Regions from separate parts of the Lysinibacillus sp. FSL R5-0849 genome, predicted to be linked through region 2. Evidence: a T-box and tRNA genes for the amino acid it is inferred to sense, from the RefSeq annotation. Region 2 holds a T-box; the other holds one or more tRNA genes.
The links. A T-box is a leader RNA that pairs with one kind of tRNA and senses whether it is charged. The one in region 2 lies ahead of trpS (tryptophan--tRNA ligase), so its partner is inferred to be a tRNA-Trp.
Positions count from the first base shown of each region.

Region 1: it has a tRNA-Trp gene. The T-box ahead of trpS (tryptophan--tRNA ligase) is inferred to sense a tRNA for this amino acid. The anticodon was not compared.

Region 1 covers NZ_CP152004.1:252,262-264,674, reverse strand. Annotated here, with positions in the region: gene MKY80_RS01290 (MFS transporter) at 1-70, shown strand, start outside; gene MKY80_RS01285 (hypothetical protein) at 115-654, opposite strand; gene MKY80_RS01280 (nitric oxide synthase oxygenase) at 720-1,766, opposite strand; tRNA gene MKY80_RS01275 (tRNA-Glu) at 2,088-2,159, opposite strand; tRNA gene MKY80_RS01270 (tRNA-Asn) at 2,161-2,237, opposite strand; tRNA gene MKY80_RS01265 (tRNA-Ile) at 2,245-2,318, opposite strand; tRNA gene MKY80_RS01260 (tRNA-Gly) at 2,323-2,396, opposite strand; tRNA gene MKY80_RS01255 (tRNA-Phe) at 2,403-2,478, opposite strand; tRNA gene MKY80_RS01250 (tRNA-Ser) at 2,483-2,575, opposite strand; tRNA gene MKY80_RS01245 (tRNA-Ala) at 2,589-2,664, opposite strand; tRNA gene MKY80_RS01240 (tRNA-Pro) at 2,677-2,750, opposite strand; tRNA gene MKY80_RS01235 (tRNA-Arg) at 2,766-2,842, opposite strand; tRNA gene MKY80_RS01230 (tRNA-Lys) at 2,861-2,933, opposite strand; tRNA gene MKY80_RS01225 (tRNA-Gln) at 2,947-3,021, opposite strand; tRNA gene MKY80_RS01220 (tRNA-His) at 3,031-3,106, opposite strand; tRNA gene MKY80_RS01215 (tRNA-Trp) at 3,150-3,223, opposite strand; tRNA gene MKY80_RS01210 (tRNA-Tyr) at 3,228-3,311, opposite strand; tRNA gene MKY80_RS01205 (tRNA-Thr) at 3,322-3,397, opposite strand; tRNA gene MKY80_RS01200 (tRNA-Asp) at 3,411-3,483, opposite strand; tRNA gene MKY80_RS01195 (tRNA-Val) at 3,488-3,563, opposite strand; rRNA gene rrf (5S ribosomal RNA) at 3,575-3,690, opposite strand; rRNA gene MKY80_RS01185 (23S ribosomal RNA) at 3,757-6,684, opposite strand; rRNA gene MKY80_RS01180 (16S ribosomal RNA) at 6,919-8,470, opposite strand; gene MKY80_RS01175 (SLC13 family permease) at 9,031-10,884, opposite strand; gene nadD (nicotinate-nucleotide adenylyltransferase) at 11,033-11,647, opposite strand; gene MKY80_RS01165 (nicotinate phosphoribosyltransferase) at 11,670-12,413, opposite strand, start outside.
Region 2 covers NZ_CP152004.1:722,254-734,666, forward strand. Annotated here, with positions in the region: gene MKY80_RS03340 (AAA family ATPase) at 1-1,873, shown strand, start outside; gene MKY80_RS03345 (YjzD family protein) at 1,923-2,117, opposite strand; gene MKY80_RS03350 (beta-ketoacyl-ACP synthase III) at 2,503-3,441, shown strand; gene fabF (beta-ketoacyl-ACP synthase II) at 3,472-4,713, shown strand; gene trpS (tryptophan--tRNA ligase) at 5,051-6,040, opposite strand; T-box leader at 6,102-6,327, opposite strand; gene spxA (transcriptional regulator SpxA) at 6,815-7,210, shown strand; gene mecA (adaptor protein MecA) at 7,646-8,314, shown strand; gene MKY80_RS03375 (competence protein CoiA family protein) at 8,495-9,616, shown strand; gene pepF (oligoendopeptidase F) at 9,670-11,487, shown strand; gene MKY80_RS03385 (DsbA family protein) at 11,873-12,413, opposite strand, start outside.

The DNA of each region.
Region 1 (12,413 bases), 470 kb from region 2:
CTTTGTTGTTGTTGCTATGACACTCTTCTTATGTTCCATGCGAGCCTCTAAAGATGAATATGTCCATTAAATTTAAGCAGTTGGGGAAGTGATCTGACCCCATCTGCTTTTTGTCTATATCCATTTCTTTTTTTGATGTTTTAGTAAGGCTAGCAGTTCCTCAAGTTCCTCTGTTGTGCTCTTGGTATGTGCCTTAATAGCAGTAAAAACAGGGATTGCCTCTTGAAGGAGTAAAAAACTAAAATAATAATAGCCTAAAAAAGCTTCTGGTTCATAGCCTCTAGGTGTATCTTCCTCCCATTCCAGCTCATCATCCTCTTCATTTTCCACCCATAAATATTTCGTATCCAAAAGCTCTTGCATCGTTGAAACGTTATGTGTTGAATCTTGATAATCCTCAGTTATTGCATGAGCCACAGCTAAATAAAGCTCTATTTCTGCTAAGGAGACTTCCTTCACATTTTTACTTGAAAGCTTTTTTAAAAGAATAAGCAAAACCCATGGCGTCACCTGCCAAAGTGTTCCTTGATGTTCGATTAGTTCAGTCAGCTCTTGATATTGTTCCTGTTCAATTAGGCGAGGAATGTCTGTTCCTCTGCCATAAGGTGTCGTCAATTGTTGCCAAGGGATATTCGAAATATTTTGGTTCAACATCTTGAATTGCCTCTCTCCTAAAAAGGTACTTAGGAGCTGTTCGTTTATGAACAACTCCTTTAAAGTTAATAACATGGTTTCTGATAAAAATAATTGGGCGTATGGTAGGTATTTACATAAGGCTTATGGAATATATGAGTGGTCGCAGGGGAAAGTGGTGGGATTAACCATGTCCAGTTACCCGTAACTTCTCGCCCTGCTGATTCCTCAGCTTCCTCAAATAATTTAAACTGCTGAGCAGCAGTATGATGATCTACAATGCTCACACCATTCTCTTTAAAAGAATGAAGGACAGCTATATTGAGCTCCACTAATGCTCGGTCACGCCAAAGAGAAGCTTGTTTGGTTGTATCCAGATTAAATATATCCGCAATAGCTGGGAGCATATTATAACGCTCATGATCGGCTAAATTGCGTGCCCCAATTTCAGTCCCCATATACCAGCCATTAAATGGAGCTGCTTGAAAATCAATGCCAGCCATTTGAAAACGCATACTCGAAATAATAGGAACAGCATACCATTTCAATTCTAATTTCTCTACAGCTTCCGATTCCGGATGACGTATTGGAACCTCTAAAATATACTCGGTAGGAATCGTAAATAGTTGGGGAGCATGTCCATCTACCTGTATGACAAGTGGTAATACATCAAACGGCGTACGCTCGCCTTTCCAGCCCATCGATTCACATACTTTTGTAAAAATGATGGAATGTGCATCTCCAATAATGCCTTCTTCTGTTTCGTAGCCTGCATAACGAATTAGCTGATGATTCCAAATCCGTACTCTGTCAGTTGCAAACACTGTTATAGTTGGACGAATTTTCCCATGATTAGTGGCATACTCAATATGCTCTAGTAACTTTTGAAAAATGCCCTGTTCATCTAAAACTTCTCGTGCATCTACTACATGCAATGATTGCCAAAACAACCGTCCAATACATTTATTGCTATTACGCCATGCAACTCGTGCGCCAAAAACTAGCTCCTCTGTTGTAGGCTTATATTCCCCTGCACTTTTAATCAGTTGTAATCTATTTTCTAACCAAAGTTTGGATTCATTTTGTTCCAGCTGGTATTGATTTAAAAAACATTGTATCTCCTGTATATTCATATCGATTCCTCCACTTATCCTCATATTAGAGGAACGAGGCAATAAGCACCATGAAAATAGCTAGTGAAAAAACATACATATTGCATATATGAAATAGTTTGTTCAAATTTACTATAAAGCATCGTTCCAAGTAGTAATTGAATTATAGTACTCCTTTAAACGAGCCTATAAAAAGAGAGGGATTATGAGCATTTGGTAGAAGGAAATGTTTAGACCTAACATTAAAAAGCTACAAAACCTTGTCAAAGGATTTATAGCTTTGATACCTGTTTATGCAAAGATAAAAAAAGCATGTAGCACACAACTGTGCTACATGCTTGATGACCCGTACGGGATTCGAACCCGTGTTACCGCCGTGAAAGGGCGGTGTCTTAACCACTTGACCAACGGGCCGTGGCTCCGAAGGCAGGACTCGAACCTGCGACAACCTGATTAACAGTCAGGTGCTACTACCAACTGAGCTACTTCGGAATAATGATGGGCCTAAATGGACTCGAACCATCGACCTCACGCTTATCAGGCGTGCGCTCTAACCAGCTGAGCTATAGGCCCATTTTGGAGCGGGTGATGAGAATCGAACTCACGACATCAGCTTGGAAGGCTGAGGTTTTACCATTAAACTACACCCGCAAATAATGGTGGGTCAGGACGGAATCGAACCGCCGACACTTAGAGCTTCAATCTAATGCTCTACCAACTGAGCTACTGACCCGAAATGGAGGAGGTAGAGGGATTCGAACCCCCGCGCGGTGTTACCCGCCTGTCGGTTTTCAAGACCGATCCCTTCAGCCAGACTTGGGTATACCTCCAAAAATATTAAAATGGTGGAGCCTAGCGGGATCGAACCGCTGACCTCCTGCGTGCAAGGCAGGCGCTCTCCCAGCTGAGCTAAGGCCCCATTTATAGATGATCGGAATGACAGGATTCGAACCTACGACCCCTTGGTCCCAAACCAAGTGCTCTACCAAGCTGAGCTACATTCCGAAAACATGAATAAATTGGCGCGCCCGACAGGAGTCGAACCCATAACCTTCTGATCCGTAGTCAGACGCTCTATCCAATTGAGCTACGGGCGCAAAATTAATAAAAAATGATGAGCCATGAAGGACTCGAACCTTCGACCCTCTGATTAAAAGTCAGATGCTCTACCAACTGAGCTAATGGCTCGTAAAATAAAAAATGGCTGGGGTACTAGGATTCGAACCTAGGCATGACGGAATCAAAATCCGTTGCCTTACCGCTTGGCTATACCCCAATTTTAAAATGGGGCGACTGATGGGAATCGAACCCACGAATGTCGGAACCACAATCCGATGCGTTAACCACTTCGCCACAACCGCCACTATATAATAACAGCCATATATGAACGAGTACCTCAATACCTGGCAGGGGCAGTAGGAATCGAACCCACACCAAAGGTTTTGGAGACCTCTATTCTACCGTTGAACTATGCCCCTAAAATGGTGGAGGGGGACGGATTCGAACCGCCGAACCCTAAGGAGCGGATTTACAGTCCGCCGCGTTTAGCCACTTCGCTACCCCTCCAAGGGAATAATGGTGCCGGCGATAGGAGTCGAACCCACGACCTACTGATTACAAGTCAGTTGCTCTACCAACTGAGCTACACCGGCAATAAAAAAATAACGGTCCCGACCGGGATCGAACCGGCGATCTCCTGCGTGACAGGCAGGCATGTTAACCGCTACACCACGGGACCAAAATGGTGGAGGATGACGGGCTCGAACCGCCGACCCCCTGCTTGTAAGGCAGGTGCTCTCCCAACTGAGCTAATCCTCCATAAAAAATAAGCGAAGCGACGTCCTACTCTCACAGGGGGAAGCCCCCAACTACCATCGGCGCTAAAGAGCTTAACTTCCGTGTTCGGTATGGGAACGGGTGTGACCTCTTTGCCATCATCACTTCACTTATTCAATTGAAAGCTTATTCTTTCAAAACTGGATAAACGGTTCATTGAAGGTTTCAAACTTTTTTGGTTAAGTCCTCGATCGATTAGTATTCGTCAGCTCCATGTGTCACCACACTTCCACCTCGAACCTATCTACCTCATCGTCTTTGAGGGATCTTACTTACTTGCGTAATGGGAAATCTCATCTTGAGGGGGGCTTCATGCTTAGATGCTTTCAGCACTTATCCCGTCCACACATAGCTACCCAGCGATGCCTTTGGCAAGACAACTGGTACACCAGCGGTGTGTCCATCCCGGTCCTCTCGTACTAAGGACAGCTCCTCTCAAATTTCCTACGCCCACGACGGATAGGGACCGAACTGTCTCACGACGTTCTGAACCCAGCTCGCGTACCGCTTTAATGGGCGAACAGCCCAACCCTTGGGACCGACTACAGCCCCAGGATGCGATGAGCCGACATCGAGGTGCCAAACCTCCCCGTCGATGTGGACTCTTGGGGGAGATAAGCCTGTTATCCCCGGGGTAGCTTTTATCCGTTGAGCGATGGCCCTTCCATGCGGAACCACCGGATCACTAAGCCCGTCTTTCGACCCTGCTCGACTTGTAGGTCTCGCAGTCAAGCTCCCTTGTGCCTTTACACTCTACGAATGATTTCCAACCATTCTGAGGGAACCTTTGGGCGCCTCCGTTACCTTTTAGGAGGCGACCGCCCCAGTCAAACTGTCCGCCTGACACTGTCTCCTGCCCCGCTAAGGGGCATGGGTTAGAATTTCAATACAACCAGGGTAGTATCCCACCGACGCCTCCTTCGAAGCTGGCGCTCCGAGATCTCTGGCTCCTACCTATCCTGTACAAGTTGTACCAAAATTCAATATCAGGCTACAGTAAAGCTCCACGGGGTCTTTCCGTCCTGTCGCGGGTAACCTGCATCTTCACAGGTACTATAATTTCACCGAGTCTCTCGTTGAGACAGTGCCCAGATCGTTACGCCTTTCGTGCGGGTCGGAACTTACCCGACAAGGAATTTCGCTACCTTAGGACCGTTATAGTTACGGCCGCCGTTTACTGGGGCTTCAATTCGCAGCTTCGCTTGCGCTAACCACTCCTCTTAACCTTCCAGCACCGGGCAGGCGTCAGCCCCTATACGTCACCTTACGGTTTTGCAGAGACCTGTGTTTTTGCTAAACAGTCGCCTGGGCCTATTCACTGCGGCTCTCATGCGCTTGCACGCTCAAGAGCACCCCTTCTCCCGAAGTTACGGGGTCATTTTGCCGAGTTCCTTAACGAGAGTTCTCTCGCACACCTTAGGATTCTCTCCTCGACTACCTGTGTCGGTTTGCGGTACGGGCACCTCTCACCTCGATAGAGGCTTTTCTTGGCAGTGTGAAATCAGGAACTTCGTCCATACGGACTCGCCATCACAGCTCAACGTTACAGTGTGCGGATTTGCCTACACACACGCCTTACTGCTTGGACGCGCATAACCAACAGCGCGCTTGCCCTATCCTACTGCGTCCCCCCATTTCTCAAACGGTGAGGAGGTGGTACAGGAATATCAACCTGTTGTCCATCGCCTACGCCTATCGGCCTCGGCTTAGGTCCCGACTAACCCTGAGCGGACGAGCCTTCCTCAGGAAACCTTAGTCATACGGTGGACGGGATTCTCACCCGTCTTTCGCTACTCATACCGGCATTCTCACTTCTAAGCGCTCCACCAGTCCTTCCGGTCTGACTTCAACGCACTTAGAACGCTCTCCTACCACTGACATCGTAGATGTCAATCCACAGCTTCGGTGAATCGTTTAGCCCCGATACATTTTCGGCGCAGCGTCACTCGACCAGTGAGCTATTACGCACTCTTTAAATGATGGCTGCTTCTAAGCCAACATCCTGGTTGTCTGTGCAACGCCACATCCTTTTCCACTTAACGATTACTTTGGGACCTTAGCTGGTGGTCTGGGCTGTTTCCCTTTTGACTACGGATCTTATCACTCGCAGTCTGACTCCCGTGTATAAATATCTGGCATTCGGAGTTTGTCTGAATTCGGTAAACCGGGATGGCCCCCTAGTCCAAACAGTGCTCTACCTCCAGTATTCTCATCACGAGGCTAGCCCTAAAGCTATTTCGGAGAGAACCAGCTATCTCCAAGTTCGATTGGAATTTCTCCGCTACCCACACCTCATCCCCGCACTTTTCAACGTGCGTGGGTTCGGGCCTCCAGTAAGTGTTACCTTACCTTCACCCTGGACATGGGTAGATCACCTGGTTTCGGGTCTACGACCACGTACTATTTCGCCCTATTCAGACTCGCTTTCGCTGCGGCTCCGCCTTCTAAAGCTTAACCTCGCACGTAATCGTAACTCGCCGGTTCATTCTACAAAAGGCACGCTATCACCCATTAACGGGCTCTAACTACTTGTAGGCACACGGTTTCAGGATCTCTTTCACTCCCCTTCCGGGGTGCTTTTCACCTTTCCCTCACGGTACTGGTTCACTATCGGTCACTAGGTAGTATTTAGCCTTGGGAGATGGTCCTCCCGGATTCCGACGGAATTTCACGTGTTCCGCCGTACTCAGGATCCACTCAGGAGGGAACGAACTTTCGACTACAGGGCTTTTACCTGCTCTGGCGGACCTTTCCAAGTCGCTTCATCTAACTCGCTCTTTTGTAACTCCGTATTGAGTGTCCTACAACCCCAAGAGGCAAGCCTCTTGGTTTGGGCTCTTCCCGTTTCGCTCGCCGCTACTCAGGGAATCGATTTTTCTTTCTCTTCCTCCAGGTACTTAGATGTTTCAGTTCCCTGGGTCTGCCTTCAAGACGCTATGTATTCACGTCAAGATACTACGCGATTAAACGTAGTGGGTTCCCCCATTCGGAAATCTCCGGATCAAAGCTCACTTACAGCTCCCCGAAGCATATCGGTGTTAGTGCCGTCCTTCTTCGGCTCCTAGTGCCAAGGCATTCGCCGTGCGCCCTTAATAACTTAACCTATCAGCTTCCAATACACATCGCATTTAACTGCTCGTGTCTTGAAACCTTTTAATGTTATTAAGCCTATAAAAAACTTAAAAAAATAAATGTGTTTGTTACTATTTCAATGTCGTTTTATCCAGTTTTCAAAGAACAAGTTTTGAAGTATTTCATTCAGAAGAATGAACCTTCAAAACTGAACGCAAAACGTAATCTTACAAACCCAAGGTTTGTATTCCGAAAATATCCTTAGAAAGGAGGTGATCCAGCCGCACCTTCCGATACGGCTACCTTGTTACGACTTCACCCCAATCATCTATCCCACCTTCGGCGGCTGGCTCCAAAAGGTTACCTCACCGACTTCGGGTGTTACAAACTCTCGTGGTGTGACGGGCGGTGTGTACAAGGCCCGGGAACGTATTCACCGCGGCATGCTGATCCGCGATTACTAGCGATTCCGGCTTCATGTAGGCGAGTTGCAGCCTACAATCCGAACTGAGAACGACTTTATCGGATTAGCTCCCTCTCGCGAGTTGGCAACCGTTTGTATCGTCCATTGTAGCACGTGTGTAGCCCAGGTCATAAGGGGCATGATGATTTGACGTCATCCCCACCTTCCTCCGGTTTGTCACCGGCAGTCACCTTAGAGTGCCCAACTAAATGATGGCAACTAAGATCAAGGGTTGCGCTCGTTGCGGGACTTAACCCAACATCTCACGACACGAGCTGACGACAACCATGCACCACCTGTCACCGTTGCCCCCGAAGGGGAAACTATATCTCTACAGTGGTCAACGGGATGTCAAGACCTGGTAAGGTTCTTCGCGTTGCTTCGAATTAAACCACATGCTCCACCGCTTGTGCGGGCCCCCGTCAATTCCTTTGAGTTTCAGTCTTGCGACCGTACTCCCCAGGCGGAGTGCTTAATGCGTTAGCTGCAGCACTAAGGGGCGGAAACCCCCTAACACTTAGCACTCATCGTTTACGGCGTGGACTACCAGGGTATCTAATCCTGTTTGCTCCCCACGCTTTCGCGCCTCAGTGTCAGTTACAGACCAGATAGTCGCCTTCGCCACTGGTGTTCCTCCAAATCTCTACGCATTTCACCGCTACACTTGGAATTCCACTATCCTCTTCTGCACTCAAGTCTCCCAGTTTCCAATGACCCTCCACGGTTGAGCCGTGGGCTTTCACATCAGACTTAAGAAACCACCTGCGCGCGCTTTACGCCCAATAATTCCGGACAACGCTTGCCACCTACGTATTACCGCGGCTGCTGGCACGTAGTTAGCCGTGGCTTTCTAATAAGGTACCGTCAAGGTACAGCCAGTTACTACTGTACTTGTTCTTCCCTTACAACAGAGTTTTACGAACCGAAATCCTTCTTCACTCACGCGGCGTTGCTCCATCAGGCTTTCGCCCATTGTGGAAGATTCCCTACTGCTGCCTCCCGTAGGAGTCTGGGCCGTGTCTCAGTCCCAGTGTGGCCGATCACCCTCTCAGGTCGGCTACGCATCGTCGCCTTGGTGAGCCGTTACCTCACCAACTAGCTAATGCGCCGCGGGCCCATCCTATAGCGACAGCCGAAACCGTCTTTCAGTGTTTCACCATGAGGTGAAACAGATTATTCGGTATTAGCCCCGGTTTCCCGGAGTTATCCCAAACTATAAGGTAGGTTGCCCACGTGTTACTCACCCGTCCGCCGCTAACGTCGAAGGAGCAAGCTCCTTCTCTGTTCGCTCGACTTGCATGTATTAGGCACGCCGCCAGCGTTCGTCCTGAGCCAGGATCAAACTCTCCATAAAAGAAATTTGATTAGCTCAAATTGTTTTGCTGGCATCAATTTTGATGTCCAAAATTTTGTTTTGTTCACTAGCTAAGCTAGTTACTTAAAACTTTATTGATTACGTTTTGCTTGTTCAGTTTTCAAGGTTCATGTTTTGCTTTGTTTTAGCGTGTCACCGTGGCGACTTGTATAATACTACACCCTTATTTTTAAAAGGTCAACACTTTTTCAAAAAAAGTTTAACTTTTTTTCTCGACATAGAATTACTTCCTATATTAATAATCAAAATAAACCTTTGACTACAAATAATATTTTCACCCTTAAGGTTTATGTTATACCACTAATTAAAATATAATTTTATCATATCTTACAAGAAAAAATTAATAGATTTTTTTTGATAGCAGGAAAAAAATCGATATTAAACCGATCTTTCAGTATGTAGATGCAGTTTTTTATATAAAGGTGAACTGGAATGAGGGGCACTACACTCCTAAATGGAGTCAACGACTTTACTTGATTTCAAAAAAGACTATAGATAAACTCAAAAGTTTGAGTTTATCTATAGTCTTAAACTGAATTTTATAATGGGAAAAAGAATGGGATAGTTATCATCATGACAATAAACATAACAATTTGTAACGGTATCCCTATTCTTACAAAGTCCATAAATTTATAGCCCCCAGCTGTCATTACCAGCGCATTAGTTGGGGATGCAATTGGTGTGGCAAACGCCATACTCGCGGCTACTGCTACTGCAATCATAAATGTTGTAGGATTAACCTCCATTGCTATTGCAGCACTCATAGCTATTGGTGCAAACAATACAGCCGTCGCCGTATTACTAATAAATTGTCCAAAGACAGCTGTCAAAATATAAACACCTATGAGGACACCATAGGGACCATAGTCACCAAGAACTTTAATAATCCCGTCAGATAATATAGCCATGCCTCCTGTTTTTTCTAACGCTGTCGCCATTGGTAGCATAGCGGCCACTAGCACTATACTTTCAAAATTCATATTGCTATACGCATCTTCCATGTTCCGTAAGCAACCAGTTAATATCATTAAAACGGCACCAATCATAACAGAAATAACAGCAGGGAAAATTTCAAATGCCATTAACATAATCATAAACAGCATAATAATCCCCGCAATACCAGCTTTTCCTGTTGCCGCTGCTACACTCGCGTGTTCTTTTGGCTGACCCACAACCACAACATCTTGGGTCTCTCTCGCTAATAAAAGAATTTCATCCCAAGCTCCTTGCACTAAAATAGCGTCTCCAAATTTCAACTTATGCGAAACCATGTCTTGGAGTTTATAACCACCCTTACGATTAATACCAATTATATTTAGATTGTATTTTTCTCTAAACCCTAACGAACTAACTGTTTCATTGATAAAGCTTGAATTTGGCGTAAGCAATACCTCTGCAATACCGAGGTGCTTCGAAACCAATTCATCAGCTTCCCCTTCTACTAATCCTTGCATCTCGAGGTGATAATCCTCAACAAAGTGACGAATATCCGCTTCTTCCCCTTGAACATACAGCTCGTCCTTTGCATGAATCACACTTGTGGGACCAGCCATTTCTTGATACGTCATAGGTAGTAAATTGATACCTTCTTGTGACTTGCGATGAATTTTCATCATACAGAGCGTGTACTTGGCTGGTAGCTTTAACTCTGCTAACGACGTTTCAATAATAGGTGATTCTTCTGGAACAGAAATTTTGAATAGTCGATTATTTAAATCATATTGCTTTATGATTTTCTTGGGTGAAAGCTTATAGCCCTCATTTGTTTGCGTACGATGTTGATCTTTCGGTAACAGAATATTGCGCACAAGTACTAGATAAGCAATTCCTGCAATCATACCCACTATACCAATTGGAGTTATCTCAAAAAATCCAAGTTTGCTATATCCTCTATCTACCAATAACTGACTGACAATTAAATTGGTTGGGGACGCAATCAACGTCATAAGACCCGATAGACTAGCTACGTATGAGAGTGGCAATAAAAATTTAGAAGGGCTGACCTTCATACTAATCGCTATACTTACAACTATTGGCATCATTAATGCGACAGTACCTGTATTGCTCATAAATGCACCGACAGATCCAACAATGATGAGTAGTAATACAAATAGTTTCAACTCACTATTGCCCGACCATTTAAGTAATAACTGTCCTGCCATTCCCGCAAGACCTGTGCGTAATATTCCTGCACCCACGACGAAAAGCCCTGCAATCATTAAAACTACAGAGTTTGAAAATCCAGCTAATGCCTCTGTGGGCGTTAGAATATCTGTAATAACAAATGCTAAAAGTGACACAATTGCTACAAGATCTGCTCGTATTTTATTGGTCACAAATGCGAAAATTGTTGCACCTAAAATAAGAAATGTTAATGTAAGCTGCACATTCATGAATTCCTTTCTAACATTAATCATTAAAATTTTTGACAGCAAAAAAGCCGTCACCATTGCTATTTCTATTATAGCTTACGAATGGCTAGAAATAGTAAAAGTCACCATCTTTTCAAAATTAAAATAAGTGTGGCATGCAACCACACTTTTATTTCTTATATAGATGATGTTCTTTAATATAGTCATAACAAGCATTGGGCAAAAGATATCTTGGCTCTCCACCCATCGCAAATTCTTCCCGAATATAGGTAGAGCTAATTTCCATGGCTAAGCCCTTATCAATAAGATGAAATCTCCCATCATCATTATTTCTTAAAATCGGGGATCGGCTAATTGTTGATAGCATATCAACCCCATGCCTCGCCATAACTATGAATTTATTTTCGGTAACTAATGCGTCTCCCTTTTTCCATAGTCCTGCTCCAATGTCTACTAATAAATCTGCGCCCATAATAAAGTGGATTTCATCTTCTGGATGTTTTTCCCTAAAGTATTTCATCGTGTCATACGTGTAAATATTCCATCCCTCTTGATCCATCTCATAGGAATCTGCTATAAAACGATCATCCTTAGCAATTGCTAAATGTAGCATATTCCACCGATGCTTATCTTCTGTTTTTATAGTTTTATCTTTTCGCTTATTTGAACAGGGTAAAAATATGACCTTATCTAATTTACAACGGTGTGCAACCGTGCTAGCAGTCCAAAGATGAACATTGGTGATAGGATCAAAGGATGAACCATAAATACCTATTCTCGCCATCGTATCTTCCTCCTGTCATTTTTTATCTAGTATCCATCTTCTTCGAAATTTTTTCTTTAATATCATGAATAATAGCTCTCTTGTGATCCCAGCAAGCCTGACTCAAATCAACTGGGTACTCTTCCGGGTTCATCGTTCGTTTGTACTCACACCATAATAATTTTAAATTTTTCTTTGCATATGCTTGTGTCTCTTGAATTGTAGGTTCCTCAAATACTACTTTCCCATTTTCTACAATGCTTTCATGTAACTCGATCGCTGTAAAATTCGTCACAAACTTAGTTATATACGTATGAACAGGGTGGAACATCTTTAATCGTTCTGTTTGCTGAATATTTTCCTCATCAAGGGCAATATAGTCACCTTCAGCATGACCATTCTCATTATTAACAATACGATAGACTCGTTTGCGCCCAGGAGTCGTCACCTTTTCTGGATTCGCAGAGATTTTTATAGTATCAACCATTTCCCCATTTTCATTTTCAATAGAGACTAACTTGTATACTCCACCTAAAGCAGCTTGATCGTAGGCTGTAATTAGCTTCGTGCCGATTCCCCAAGCATCAATTTTCGCCCCTTGAGATTTTAAATGCATAATAGTATATTCGTCTAAATCATTGGATGCTATAATTTTTGTTTCCTTAAAGCCTGCATCATCTAGCATTTTTCTTGCTACCTTTGATAAATAGGCTAAATCACCACTGTCTAAACGGATACCAATAAAATTAATTTGATCTCCCAATTCCTTCGCTACTTTGATGGCATT
Region 2 (12,413 bases):
GTGCGTGCTATACGAGCTGGATATGAGTGCCTTAATTGCAGGTGCAAGCTACCGTGGCCAATTTGAAGAGCGTTTAAAAGGCGTGTTAAAAGAAGTGAAAGATTCAGAAGGTCAAATCATTTTATTTATTGATGAAATTCATACAATTGTAGGCGCAGGCAAAACGGATGGCGCTATGGATGCAGGAAATATGTTAAAGCCCATGCTAGCTCGTGGTGAATTACATTGTATCGGTGCTACTACATTAGATGAATATCGTATGTATATTGAAAAAGATCCTGCTTTAGAACGCCGGTTCCAGCAAGTTCTTGTACGTGAGCCTTCTATTGAGGATACTGTGTCTATTTTAAGAGGCTTAAAAGAACGCTTTGAATTACATCATGCAGTACGTATTCATGACCGCGCGATTGTGGCCGCAGCTGAACTCTCCAATCGTTATATTACAGAGCGATTTTTACCAGATAAGGCGATTGATTTAATTGACGAGGCATGTGCAATGATTCGAACAGAAATTGATTCAATGCCACAGGAACTTGATGCCGTGACTCGTCGTATTATGCAGCTAGAAATTGAAGAACAAGCGTTGCGTAAGGAAAAGGACGAAGCAAGTAAAAAGCGTCTGGAGCAATTACGAGAGGAATTGGCAAAATTAAAAGAGTCCTCTGAAGGAATGCGGCAACAATGGGAGGCAGAGAAGGAAAAGCTACATGATATTCAGAAAAAACGGGAGACATTAGATAAGTACCGTCGTGATTTAGATGAAGCGGAAAGTAAGTATGATTTAAATAAAGCCGCAGAATTACGTCATGGTAAAATTCCAACACTTGAAAAAGACATTCAAGTGCTCGAAAAAGAATTAGAAAGCGGCGCAGAGTCCCGTATTTTACGTGAAGAAGTGACAGCTGAAGAAATCGCAGCAATTGTTTCTCGCTGGACAGGTATTCCTGTGACAAAATTAGTGGAAGGCGAGCGAGAAAAACTATTACGTTTAAAAGATACATTACATGAACGCGTAGTTGGCCAAGATACAGCTGTTCAATTAGTAACAGAGGCTGTATGGCGTGCTCGTGCAGGCATTAAAGATCCGCATCGTCCAATTGGTAGCTTTTTATTCTTAGGTCCGACAGGTGTTGGTAAAACAGAGCTTGCTAAGGCACTAGCTGCTCAATTATTTGATTCAGAGGATCATTTTATTCGAATTGATATGAGCGAATATATGGAGAAGCATAGTGTGTCTCGCTTAGTTGGTGCTCCTCCAGGGTACATTGGCTATGAGGAAGGCGGTCAATTAACGGAAGCTGTCCGTCGTAACCCTTATTCTGTAGTGTTATTAGATGAAATTGAAAAAGCACATCCAGATGTGGCTAATATTTTATTGCAAATTTTAGATGACGGTCGAATTACAGATAGTCAAGGACGTATGGTCAATTTTACAAATACCGTAGTGATTTTAACATCGAATATCGGCTCTAGTTATTTAATGGAGGCAAAAGATGACGATCCAACCGTTGAAGACTTGGTTATGACTGCTCTCAGACAGCATTTCAAACCAGAGTTATTAAACCGTATGGATGATATTATTTTTTTCCATGCCCTATCAAATAAACACTTTACAGCGATTGCTTGGAAGTATGTAGAGCAGTTAATTAACCGTGTGGCTGAACAGGAAATTACATTAGCTGTCGACCATGAAGTTATTGATTGGGTTGTCCTACAAGGAGCAGATGCTCAATTCGGGGCAAGACCACTAAAACGCTTCGTACAACGACATATCGAAACGGCTGTGGCTAAGGAACTGCTACGAGGCGAGGTATTGCCTGGAGAAACATTGCATGTAAAAATGCGTGATGGCCATTGTATAGTGGAAAAATAACAGAAAAAACCTGTTTCGCATAATGCGGAACAGGTTTTTTCTAGCTGAATTAATGATGGTCTGCAGCCTCTGGTGTAGGATCGTTTGGAATGATTGCTCCAATAATAAAAATTAAGATGGAGAATACAACTGAAACGATTGCCCCTGTCTTAAAATCAAATGGTGCACCAAGTACAGAGCTGACTACATAGTTTAACATTGAAACTAGTAGGAATGACCATACGAACGTTACGATATATTGCATTAATTTCACCTCAACCGAACTTTTTTCATCATAAGTTTTTACTCATATTCATTATCATATCATAACATAAATCGAAAAAAAATGAATCTTTTATGTGAAACATGGCGAATTTGTCACAACAAATACAAGGTTTTGCATTTTATAATTCTCATGTATTTTTTGCGGCATTCATTTTGCCAAAGTATGCAAACCTGAAAAAGGGAATTTGGCAACTCTATAGACTTCACACTATACGGAGTATAAGCCTAAGCTTACTTTCAATAACAAAGAAACGACTCGTTCCATACACAATAATTTTAAATCATCTTGCGTCATTCCTTTACTATGCGTTATAATTATGACCAGTTACTAATAATTGATAGTAAGAAAGCTGAGGGGTTGCTATATGAACGCTGGTATTTTAGGAATAGGCAAATACGTTCCTGAGAAAGTCGTGACAAATTTTGATTTAGAAAAAATAATGGATACTTCGGATGAGTGGATTCGTACGCGAACAGGCATTGAAGAACGTCATTTTGCGGCAGATGATCAGGAAACTTCAGATTTAGCAGTAGCCGCTGCTAAAGAAGCTATTGCAAAAGCGGGTATTACGCCTGAGGAGATTGGGTTAATACTTGTAGCAACTGTCACACAGGATCAAACTTTCCCAAGTGTAGCATGTATGGTTCAGGAACAACTCGGAGCAGTAAATGCTGCGGCGATGGATCAAGCAGCCGCATGTGCAGGATTTATATATAGTTTAGTGACAGCTAAACATTTTGTAGAGGCAAACACTTATAAATATGTCTTAGTAGTAGGTGTTGAAAAGCTGTCAAAAGTCATTGATTGGAATGATCGTAATACAGCAGTATTATTCGGTGATGGCGCGAGCGCAGCAGTTGTAGGGCCAGTATCTGAAGGCAGAGGTATTTTATCATTTGAGCTTGGTGCAGATGGCACAGGCGGTAAAAATCTTTATTTAACAAAACAAGACACGATTGCCATGAATGGTCGTGAAGTATTTAAATTTGCTGTACGTCAAATGGGTGAATCGGCTGTAAGTGTGTTAGATAAAGCAGGATTAACAAAAGAAGACGTAGATTTTTTAGTGCCGCATCAGGCAAATATACGTATTATGGAATCTGCTCGTGAGCGATTAGAGCTACCACCAGAAAAAATGTCAAAAACGATTCATAAATATGGGAATACTTCTGCAGCATCGATTGGTATTTCCTTGGTAGATGAGCTTGAAGCAGGTAAAATTAAAGAGGATGATTTATTAGTCCTTGTTGGTTTTGGTGGCGGCTTAACATGGGGTGCCGTAGCCATGAGATGGGGAAAATAAATAGGAAAAATGCTTGAGGGGAGTATGACAATGAGTAAAAGACGAGTAGTAATTACAGGAATTGGCGCAGTTACACCACTAGGAAATAGCATCGAAGAAACATGGACGAACATTAAAGCTGGTAAATCTGGCATTGGTGAGCTAACACGTTTAAATAAAGAGCTTTTTGCAGCCAAAATTGCAGCAGAAGTGAAAGATTTTGATATTGAAAAATATATTGATCGTAAAGAAGCTCGAAAGATGGACCGCTTTACACATTATGCATTAGCTGCTTCAATCATGGCTATGGAAGATGCACAGCTAACAATTGATGAGGAGTTAGCTCCACGTGCGGGTGTTTGGATTGGTTCGGGTATTGGTGGAATGGAAACCTATGAGCAACAGTTTTTAACATTCCAAGAGCGCGGGGCAAGACGAGTTAGCCCATTCTTCATTCCAATGATGATTCCTGATATGGCTTCAGGTCAAGTGTCGATTCATTTTGGTGCAAAGGGAATTAACTCTTGCTCAGTAACAGCATGTGCTTCTGGAACAAACTCAATTGGAGATGCTTTTAAAGTTATTGAACGTGGGGATGCAGATGTTATGATTTCAGGTGGTGCGGAATCACCAATCGTAACGATGGCTGTCGCAGGTTTCTGTGCCAATACTGCATTATCTTTAAATCAAAATCCACAAGAAGCATGCCGTCCATTTGATAAAAATCGTGATGGATTTATTATTGGTGAAGGCGCAGGTATTGTCATCTTAGAAGAGTACGAACATGCAAAAGCTCGTGGCGCAAAAATCTATGCGGAAGTATTAGGTTATGGTGCAACAGGAGATGCTCATCATATTACTGCTCCAGCTCCAGAGGGTGAAGGTGCGGCACGTGCAATGATGCAAGCATTGACAGATGCTGGTGTAGAGGCATCTCAAGTTGATTATATTAATGCACATGGCACTAGTACGCCATATAATGACTTATTTGAAACACAAGCTGTTAAAACTGCTTTCGGTGACCATGCTTATAACCTAGCTATGAGTTCTACAAAGTCTATGACAGGACACTTATTAGGGGCAGCAGGGGGCGTAGAAGCTATTTTTACCGCTCTTGCGCTTAAAGAAGGTATATTACCACCAACAATTAATTTAACAGATCCAGATCCTGATTGTGATTTAGATTATGTTCCAAATGAAGCGAGAGAAGCAAACATTCAATATGCAATGAGTAATTCTCTTGGTTTTGGTGGGCACAATGCAAGTCTTCTATTTAAAAAATATGAAGCATAAATAGTACATCTAAACTCAAAAAACGTCAGCCAAATTTAAACGGCTGACGTCTTTTTTTATAGTTTTGTGAATAAATGATAAGTAAGAAGAAATAGAAAGGATGCCGTTACATTGTTCCGTCTCTTTTTATTTTTAGTAAGCTATGGTCTCATGATCCTCTCATTAGGGAATCTTATATTGTATTTAAATTACCGTACGCTAGGGTATTCTTGGAAAGTTGTGTTCAAATTTATGTTTCAAACAACGGAATTTTATATGGCGGTTGGTGCTTGTATCATCATATGCGCTGTCGTTCTTGATATAGGCTTTGATCGAACGTCAGATAAGCTATAAATGATTAGCGGCGTGCCCGACCGAGGCCCATTGCCTCTTCCATACGTTTTAATGTGGCACTGGCAATTGCATTTGCTTTTTCAGCACCTTCATCAAGGATGACGTCTAATTCAGAGGATTCTACTAAATGATAGAATTTTTCTTGAATTGGCGTCAGGTGATCGATTACAGCAGTAGCTACACCTTGCTTGAAGCCACCATAACCAATGCCTTCATATTTTTTAACTAGATCATCAATAGAAATACCTGAAATAGCCGATTCAATCGTCAATAAATTTGAAACACCTGGTTTATTTTCTACATCAAATGCTACAATCCCATCAGAATCAGTTACAGCTGATTTAATTTTTTTCTCAATGTCTTTTGCTGTATCTAGCAATCTGATTGTCGCCTTTGTATTGGGATCAGATTTGCTCATTTTTTTTGTTGGCTCTTGTAGAGATTTAATGCGAGCACCAGCTTTTGGTAATTGAATCTCTGGAATTGTTAAAACGTCACCATAACGTTTATTAAAGCGTTCTGCTAGATCACGTGTTAACTCGATATGTTGTTTCTGATCATCGCCTACTGGGACAATATTTGTGTTGTAAAGTAGAATGTCTGCAGCCATCAATGGTGGGTATGTTAAAAGAGCCGCAGAGACACTCTCTTTACCATGAGATTTATCTTTAAATTGTGTCATACGTTCAAGTTCACCGATAGATGCAACACACTGTAACATCCATCCTGCCTGAGCATGTGCTGGCACCTCAGATTGAATAAATAATGTAGATTTTTTAGGATCGATGCCAGTGGCAATATAAGTAGCAGCAAGCTTACGAATACTTTCTCGTAATTCCTTCGGATCTTGAGCGACTGTAATAGCGTGTTGATCGACGATGCAATAGATTGCATCTCCTTCATCTTGAAGGGCAGGGAATTGCTTGAAGGCTCCTAAGTAGTTCCCTAAAGTTACAATTCCTGTAGGCTGTACACCAGAAAAGATGGTTGTCATGAAAATTTCCTCCTCGAATTCAAATAAAAAACATCACGCGTCCTCATTAGACTTTTTCTAATGAAGGGACGAATGATGTTTGAATCCGCGGTACCACCCAGCTTGCCTTAACGGCCACTCAGCTTCGTAACGTGAAGGGACGAGCCTTGCTAGTAGTTTCCATTCATGAAACGTTCACAAAGCTAACTCGGAAGTCCATTCCATATGCCCCACGATCTGTTTTCACCAACCACAGACTCTCTAAACGTGTCATTAACATATGTACTACTCTTCGTCAGCGTTTTTCTCAATTTAACATGAAATTGATTTTATTGCATTGAATTATATTATAAAGATTTCATTGTGTAAAGTCAGACTTTTGGCGGTGTTTTTTTTAGAGAAAAAATTATATGCTTTTTTTGTTGTGTAAATTTGTTATAAAATGAAACTTTTTTATTAAAATTAACTTGAGGTGTACACGTCGAACTGACAATTTTCTCGTTTATCTTAGGTAAATGAGAACAGCAGAGCGACTTAAAAAGATGTTTAAAATACACTTAAAGTGGGAATAGTAGTAGTAGTTCGAAATGTTGTGAAAAAAGTATATACATTAAAAAGGTATATAAAAAGACAGAAAATTTAGCAAGACGCTCATTCTTTTTTTTATTGGAACTATATTCAAAAACAGCGGAGTGCTGTATAATGGTACTGTGTATTTTACATTACATTAATTCTAATTTAACACACTGGTTTATAGATATGATTACAAAATGAAAGGATGTGTCAGAACGAATGATCGTAACTCTATTTACATCACCAAGTTGTACCTCTTGCCGTAAAGCGAAAGCATGGCTAGAGGAGCACGAAATTCCCTATACAGAACGTAATATATTTTCTGAACCACTAAGTATTAGTGAAATTAAAAAAATCTTACGTATGACGGAAGATGGCACAGATGAAATTATTTCTACACGTTCTAAAATATTCCAAAAATTAAATGTAGATGTGGAAAGTTTACCTTTACAACGTTTATATGAATTAATTCAGGAATATCCTGGTTTATTACGCCGACCAATCATTCTAGATGAAAAACGTCTACAAGTTGGCTATAACGAAGATGAAATTCGTCGTTTCTTACCTCGAAAAGTTCGAGCATATCAGTTGCAAGAAGCACAAAGAATGGTGAATTAATTTTATCTATTCTGAATAAAATAAGTAGTAGATGTTACAGATGTGAGATGCATATTGTGACATCTATTTTTTTATGTTTTACTTATGTAAAACCTTCTATATAAAGTATAATAATTAATAGGGCAAAGTCATATATTTCCGTTAAAGTATGTTAAACTTGATTTAAGTTAAATAGTTTACTACAATTTCAATAATTCAAATATCTTCTGTGAAATGGTGTATATCCTTTTCATTTTATGACAGAACAGCATACAATAGTGTTAGAGACAACTGTAAATAAAAAATTTTAATGTTTGCAGTTCCTCGTGTGGTTTTACTGGTGTGGTCAAAGGTTGAAAAACAAATGCAGTATGAAGGTTAAAAACAAAGAATAAAAGCATACTAATGAAACAAAACTGTTTTTCGACATATGACAGTGAAGGGAGATGAGGTCTAGTGGACATCGAACGTGTAAATGAAAATACACTTAAGCTCTTTATTACGTACAATGATATAGAGGATCGCGGCTATAGTCGTGAAGAAATCTGGTACAATCGAGCAAAGGGTGAACAGCTTTTTTGGGATATGATTGATGAAGTAAATACGGAGGATTATTTTGATGTAGAAGGTCCGATTTGGATTCATATCAATGCATCTGAAGTAGGCTTAGAAATCATTGTCACACGTGCACATATCTTAAAAGACGGTGAAACATTAGATGGTCATTCGAATTTTGATGAACACAAAGAGATGTTTGCACCATTCGATGAAGTTGGGGACGATCTTCTTAGCCAACTAACTCAATTTGGTGACATGGATGAATCAGAATTATTTATGGATACAGACATTTATGTATATAAATTTAAAGATATTGATGAGTTAATCCCTGTTGCAAAACGAATGACGGACGAATTAGTGGATTCCTCATTATTTAAATATGAAAATTGGTACTATTTAGTGGTTGATTTCGGTAATGCAGATGAAGAGTTAAACCGTCACGATCGAAATGCGGTCATCAAAGAATTTTTAACGCCATCTAATTTTACGATTCATCGTTTAGAGGAGTACGGCGAAAAAATTATGGAATTTAATTGCTTTGAGACAGTTCGAAAATACTTTGCTTAAGCATATGTTTACTTGATTTTTTAGACTGTAGTGAACTCGGTAAATTTATCGAGATTCACTACAGTTTTTTTATACGAAAAGCTCAGTAGTGTGGCATTTCATAAATTTCAAGAAAAAACAGCTTTTAATTTGTGATAGCTAATAATTTTTACTATAGTTGGCCAAAAAGGAGCTGATTATATGCTAATTGCCTATAATAATTTACAGCAGCTTTTTCACGCATATCAATATACGAGAAAAGCATTGCAGACATATAGGCGCCAGATGACATTTTTTTGTCCTCAATGTCTAGAACCAGTTCATTTAAAAATTGGTTCCTATAATATCCCGCATTTTGCACATCATACGCAAAGTCAATGTCCGAAATTATTTGCTGAAGGTGAATCAAAACTTCATTTACAAGGTAAAATTCAATTGTTTGAATGGCTACAAAAGCTTGGACATAAAGTGAAGTTGGAGCCCTATTTAACAGAGCTTTCTCAGCGTCCAGATTTGCTTGTTGCTTTAGAAACTAACAACGTCGCACTGGAATTTCAATGTAGCCCACTATCTCATCATAAATGGCAGGAGCGGACAACAGGCTATGAAAAAAATAACATTCAAGCCATTTGGCTCTTTTTAACGCCTCAAAGATACGAAGCAATCAATGGAATTCGAAAAATAAGTATTCCTCCATTACTACAAAAGTCATTCATGACCACTTCAACAGGCCTTCCTTATTTAATGACCTATAATGCCAAAACAGCCCATTTTGAATATTGGACGAATCTCCTTCATGTGCATGGGCATACTTTTATAGGGAAAGTCCAAAAAATCCCCTTAGATAAGCAACGCTTTCCATTTTATTTACCAACTTGCATTTCCTTAGAAGAATTTCAACAGTATTGGCAGCTATATAAACATGCTTGCCAGCAATTTGCAAATAGGCGCCTCCTACATAGTAAACAAGGCGTGCAGGATACATTTTTACGATATTGTTATGAGTTGAATTTTTCTATTTCGGCAATGCCCTCTTATATCGGAATTCCGGTAAAAGATGGGACAGCAATTTCACTATTTGCAAGTGAATGGCAAACGATGCTGTTGCATTTTAGTCAACAGTTACGTTTAGAGCCATATGAATTAAAAAAACACCATATTCAAGATTTTCTCATGCAGTCTCATTTAGAATATACCGGGCAGGCAGTAAAAGCTGTTCAACAATATAGCCTCATATTGAATGGAATAGAACAAGATCAGAAACTACAGGATATTTGTGAGATCGTGTACGCACAATTATTTGCAATTGCCGCAATATACTGAGAAAATATGAGAGTATAGGGAAAAAAGCACATATAAAGGGGGCTGGCATGCACATGGCTAGTAACAGTAATCAAATTTTGGTACGAAATGAAGTACCTGAAGAATTAACATGGCGATTAGAGGATATTTTTGCATCCGATGCACTTTGGGAAGATGAGTTCAAGGAAGTTGCAGAGCTTGCTAAAAAAGCATCTAGTTTTGCAGGTACTTTAAATAATGGAGCACAAGCATTATTAGCAGCTTTACAGTATCACGATCATATTTATGAACGTGCAATGAAGCTCTACACATATGCTCATATGCGCTATGACCAGGATACGACAAATAGTTTTTATCAAGATATGAATAGCCGTATTCAAACATTAGCAACGAGTATTTCTGCTGGTCTATCATTTTTAACGCCAGAAATTTTGGCATTAAATGAAGAGACAATCGAAAGCTATTTAGCTGAAAATCAAGACCTACAATTGTACAAGCAATCATTAAAAGAAATAACAATGGCACGTCCACATGTCTTACCAGCGGAACAGGAAGCATTACTCGCTCAAATGTCTGAGGTAACTGGCACTGCCTCTAATACATTCAGCATGTTAAATAATGCGGATTTGGAATTCCCTTACGTGAAAAATGAAGATGGGGAAGAAGTACAACTTACACATGGTAACTATATCAAGTTTTTAGAGAGCAAAGATCGCTCAGTTCGTGAAGGTGCTTTTAAAGCCATGTACGCAACATATGGCAAGTTTAAAAATACGTTCTCGTCAACGCTAACAGGGAATGTGAAAAAACATAATGTGAGTGCTCGTATTCGTCATTATGACTCTGCACGCGAGGCAGCAATGTCTAATAATTTCATTCCTGAAAATGTTTACGATCAACTAGTAGAAACGATTCATAAGCATTTACCTGCGATGCAGCGCTATATTTCTTTACGTAAGAAGCTTTTAGGTGTTGATGAATTGCATATGTGGGATTTATTTGCACCTCTTGTAAAAGAGGTGGAAATGAAGGTTACTTACGACGAAGCTAAAGATATTTTAGTGAAGGCTTTAGCGCCATTAGGTGAGGAATATCAAAACATTGTTCAAAACGGACTAGATAACCGTTGGGTAGATGTTTTAGAGAATAAAGGGAAACGAAGTGGTGCATACTCATCCGGTGCTTATGGAACAAATCCTTATATTCTAATGAATTGGCAAGATAATGTGAATAATCTCTTTACGTTGGCACATGAATTTGGTCATAGTGTTCATAGTTATTATTCAAGAAATAATCAGCCATTTGTTTATGGGGATTACTCTATTTTTGTCGCTGAGGTTGCTTCGACATGTAATGAAGAGCTATTAAATGACTATTTACTTAAAACCATTGATGACCCTCAACAAAAAATCTACTTGCTAAATCATTGGTTAGACGGTTTCAGAAGTACAGTTTTCAGACAAACAATGTTTGCTGAATTCGAACACCTAATTCATCAAATGGATAAGAATGGTGAATCCTTGACAGCCGATCGATTGACTGAAGTGTATTATGAACTTAATAAAAAATACTTCGGTGATGATATGGTTGTGGATGAGGAAATTGGTTTAGAGTGGGCACGTATTCCGCACTTCTATTATAATTACTATGTTTATCAATATGCGACAGGTAAATCGGCAGCTACAGCATTGAGTAAACAGATTTTAGAGGAGGGTGAACCGGCTGTAGAACGTTATATTAATAACTTCTTAAAAGCAGGTTGCTCGGATTTCCCAATTGAAGTATTAAAGGCAGCGGGTGTTGATATGAACGTCGCGAAACCAATAGAGGATGCTTGTAAAGTATTTGAAGAGCGTTTAATTGAATTAGAAAAATTATTGTTGAATAACTAATTTGTTGGGCTATAGGATTATTCCTATAGCCTGTTTTTTTTATAGACAGCTTTAATTGAATGGAAAGAATAATGACTTTTTTTGATTTATAAATACTTTAAAAGAGTGCATCTTGGAAAAATACTGTTTGAAATCGCTTTCTATTTGACAAATTTGTGAATCTAGTATTGGATTCATTGCTAATTATATTATTCCATGATAGAGTAATTCTTGTGAAATAAATCACAAAACAAACATACACCCCTTTGTTTGAACGTGAACATTTCTCCCATCCCCTTTGTGAAAAAGAAGCGTCTCTATCGGTCGAGGATAGAGGCGTTTCTTTGTTTTTATGTAATAAAATAAGGACTCAACTAATGATCATTAGCTAAGTCCTTAACGTGTATTATTTAAGACGCCATAATGTAGCGTGAGTTGTCTGGATTCGTTCAATCTTTTGTTGCAGCATACGTTTCTTTAGTTCACGTTCGGCTGCTTGTTCTGTTAATGAATAGATAAATGCTATTTCATTTGTAGAAAGTGTATGGAATTTTGAAAATAAGTCCTCTATTGATGGTAAAGGCTGACGTACAAGCTGCTCATTGAGCATTTCTTCTAAAATATGTTCATAAACTTCATAGGCATAGCTACCACTAACCTTTAGTCCCTCATCTTCTATACATTCATTGAAAAATACGATACTTGGGACTTCGTCAACTTCCATTTCACGTTTAATGTATAAATCACATTGGAAAGCTCGTGCTGCTTCCTTTGAGCCGAAGTCAACGGTAAATTCATTCATATCTAGTTGAATATCCTCTGCGATCTTTAAAAGAGTAGCATAGGAGTTTACATCTTGATGGCTTAGTAATACATATTCTTGTAATTTCGATAAATATCGTGCACCTGCGCGTTTGCCCTGTAATTCGGCCGCTTTAATAGCGATA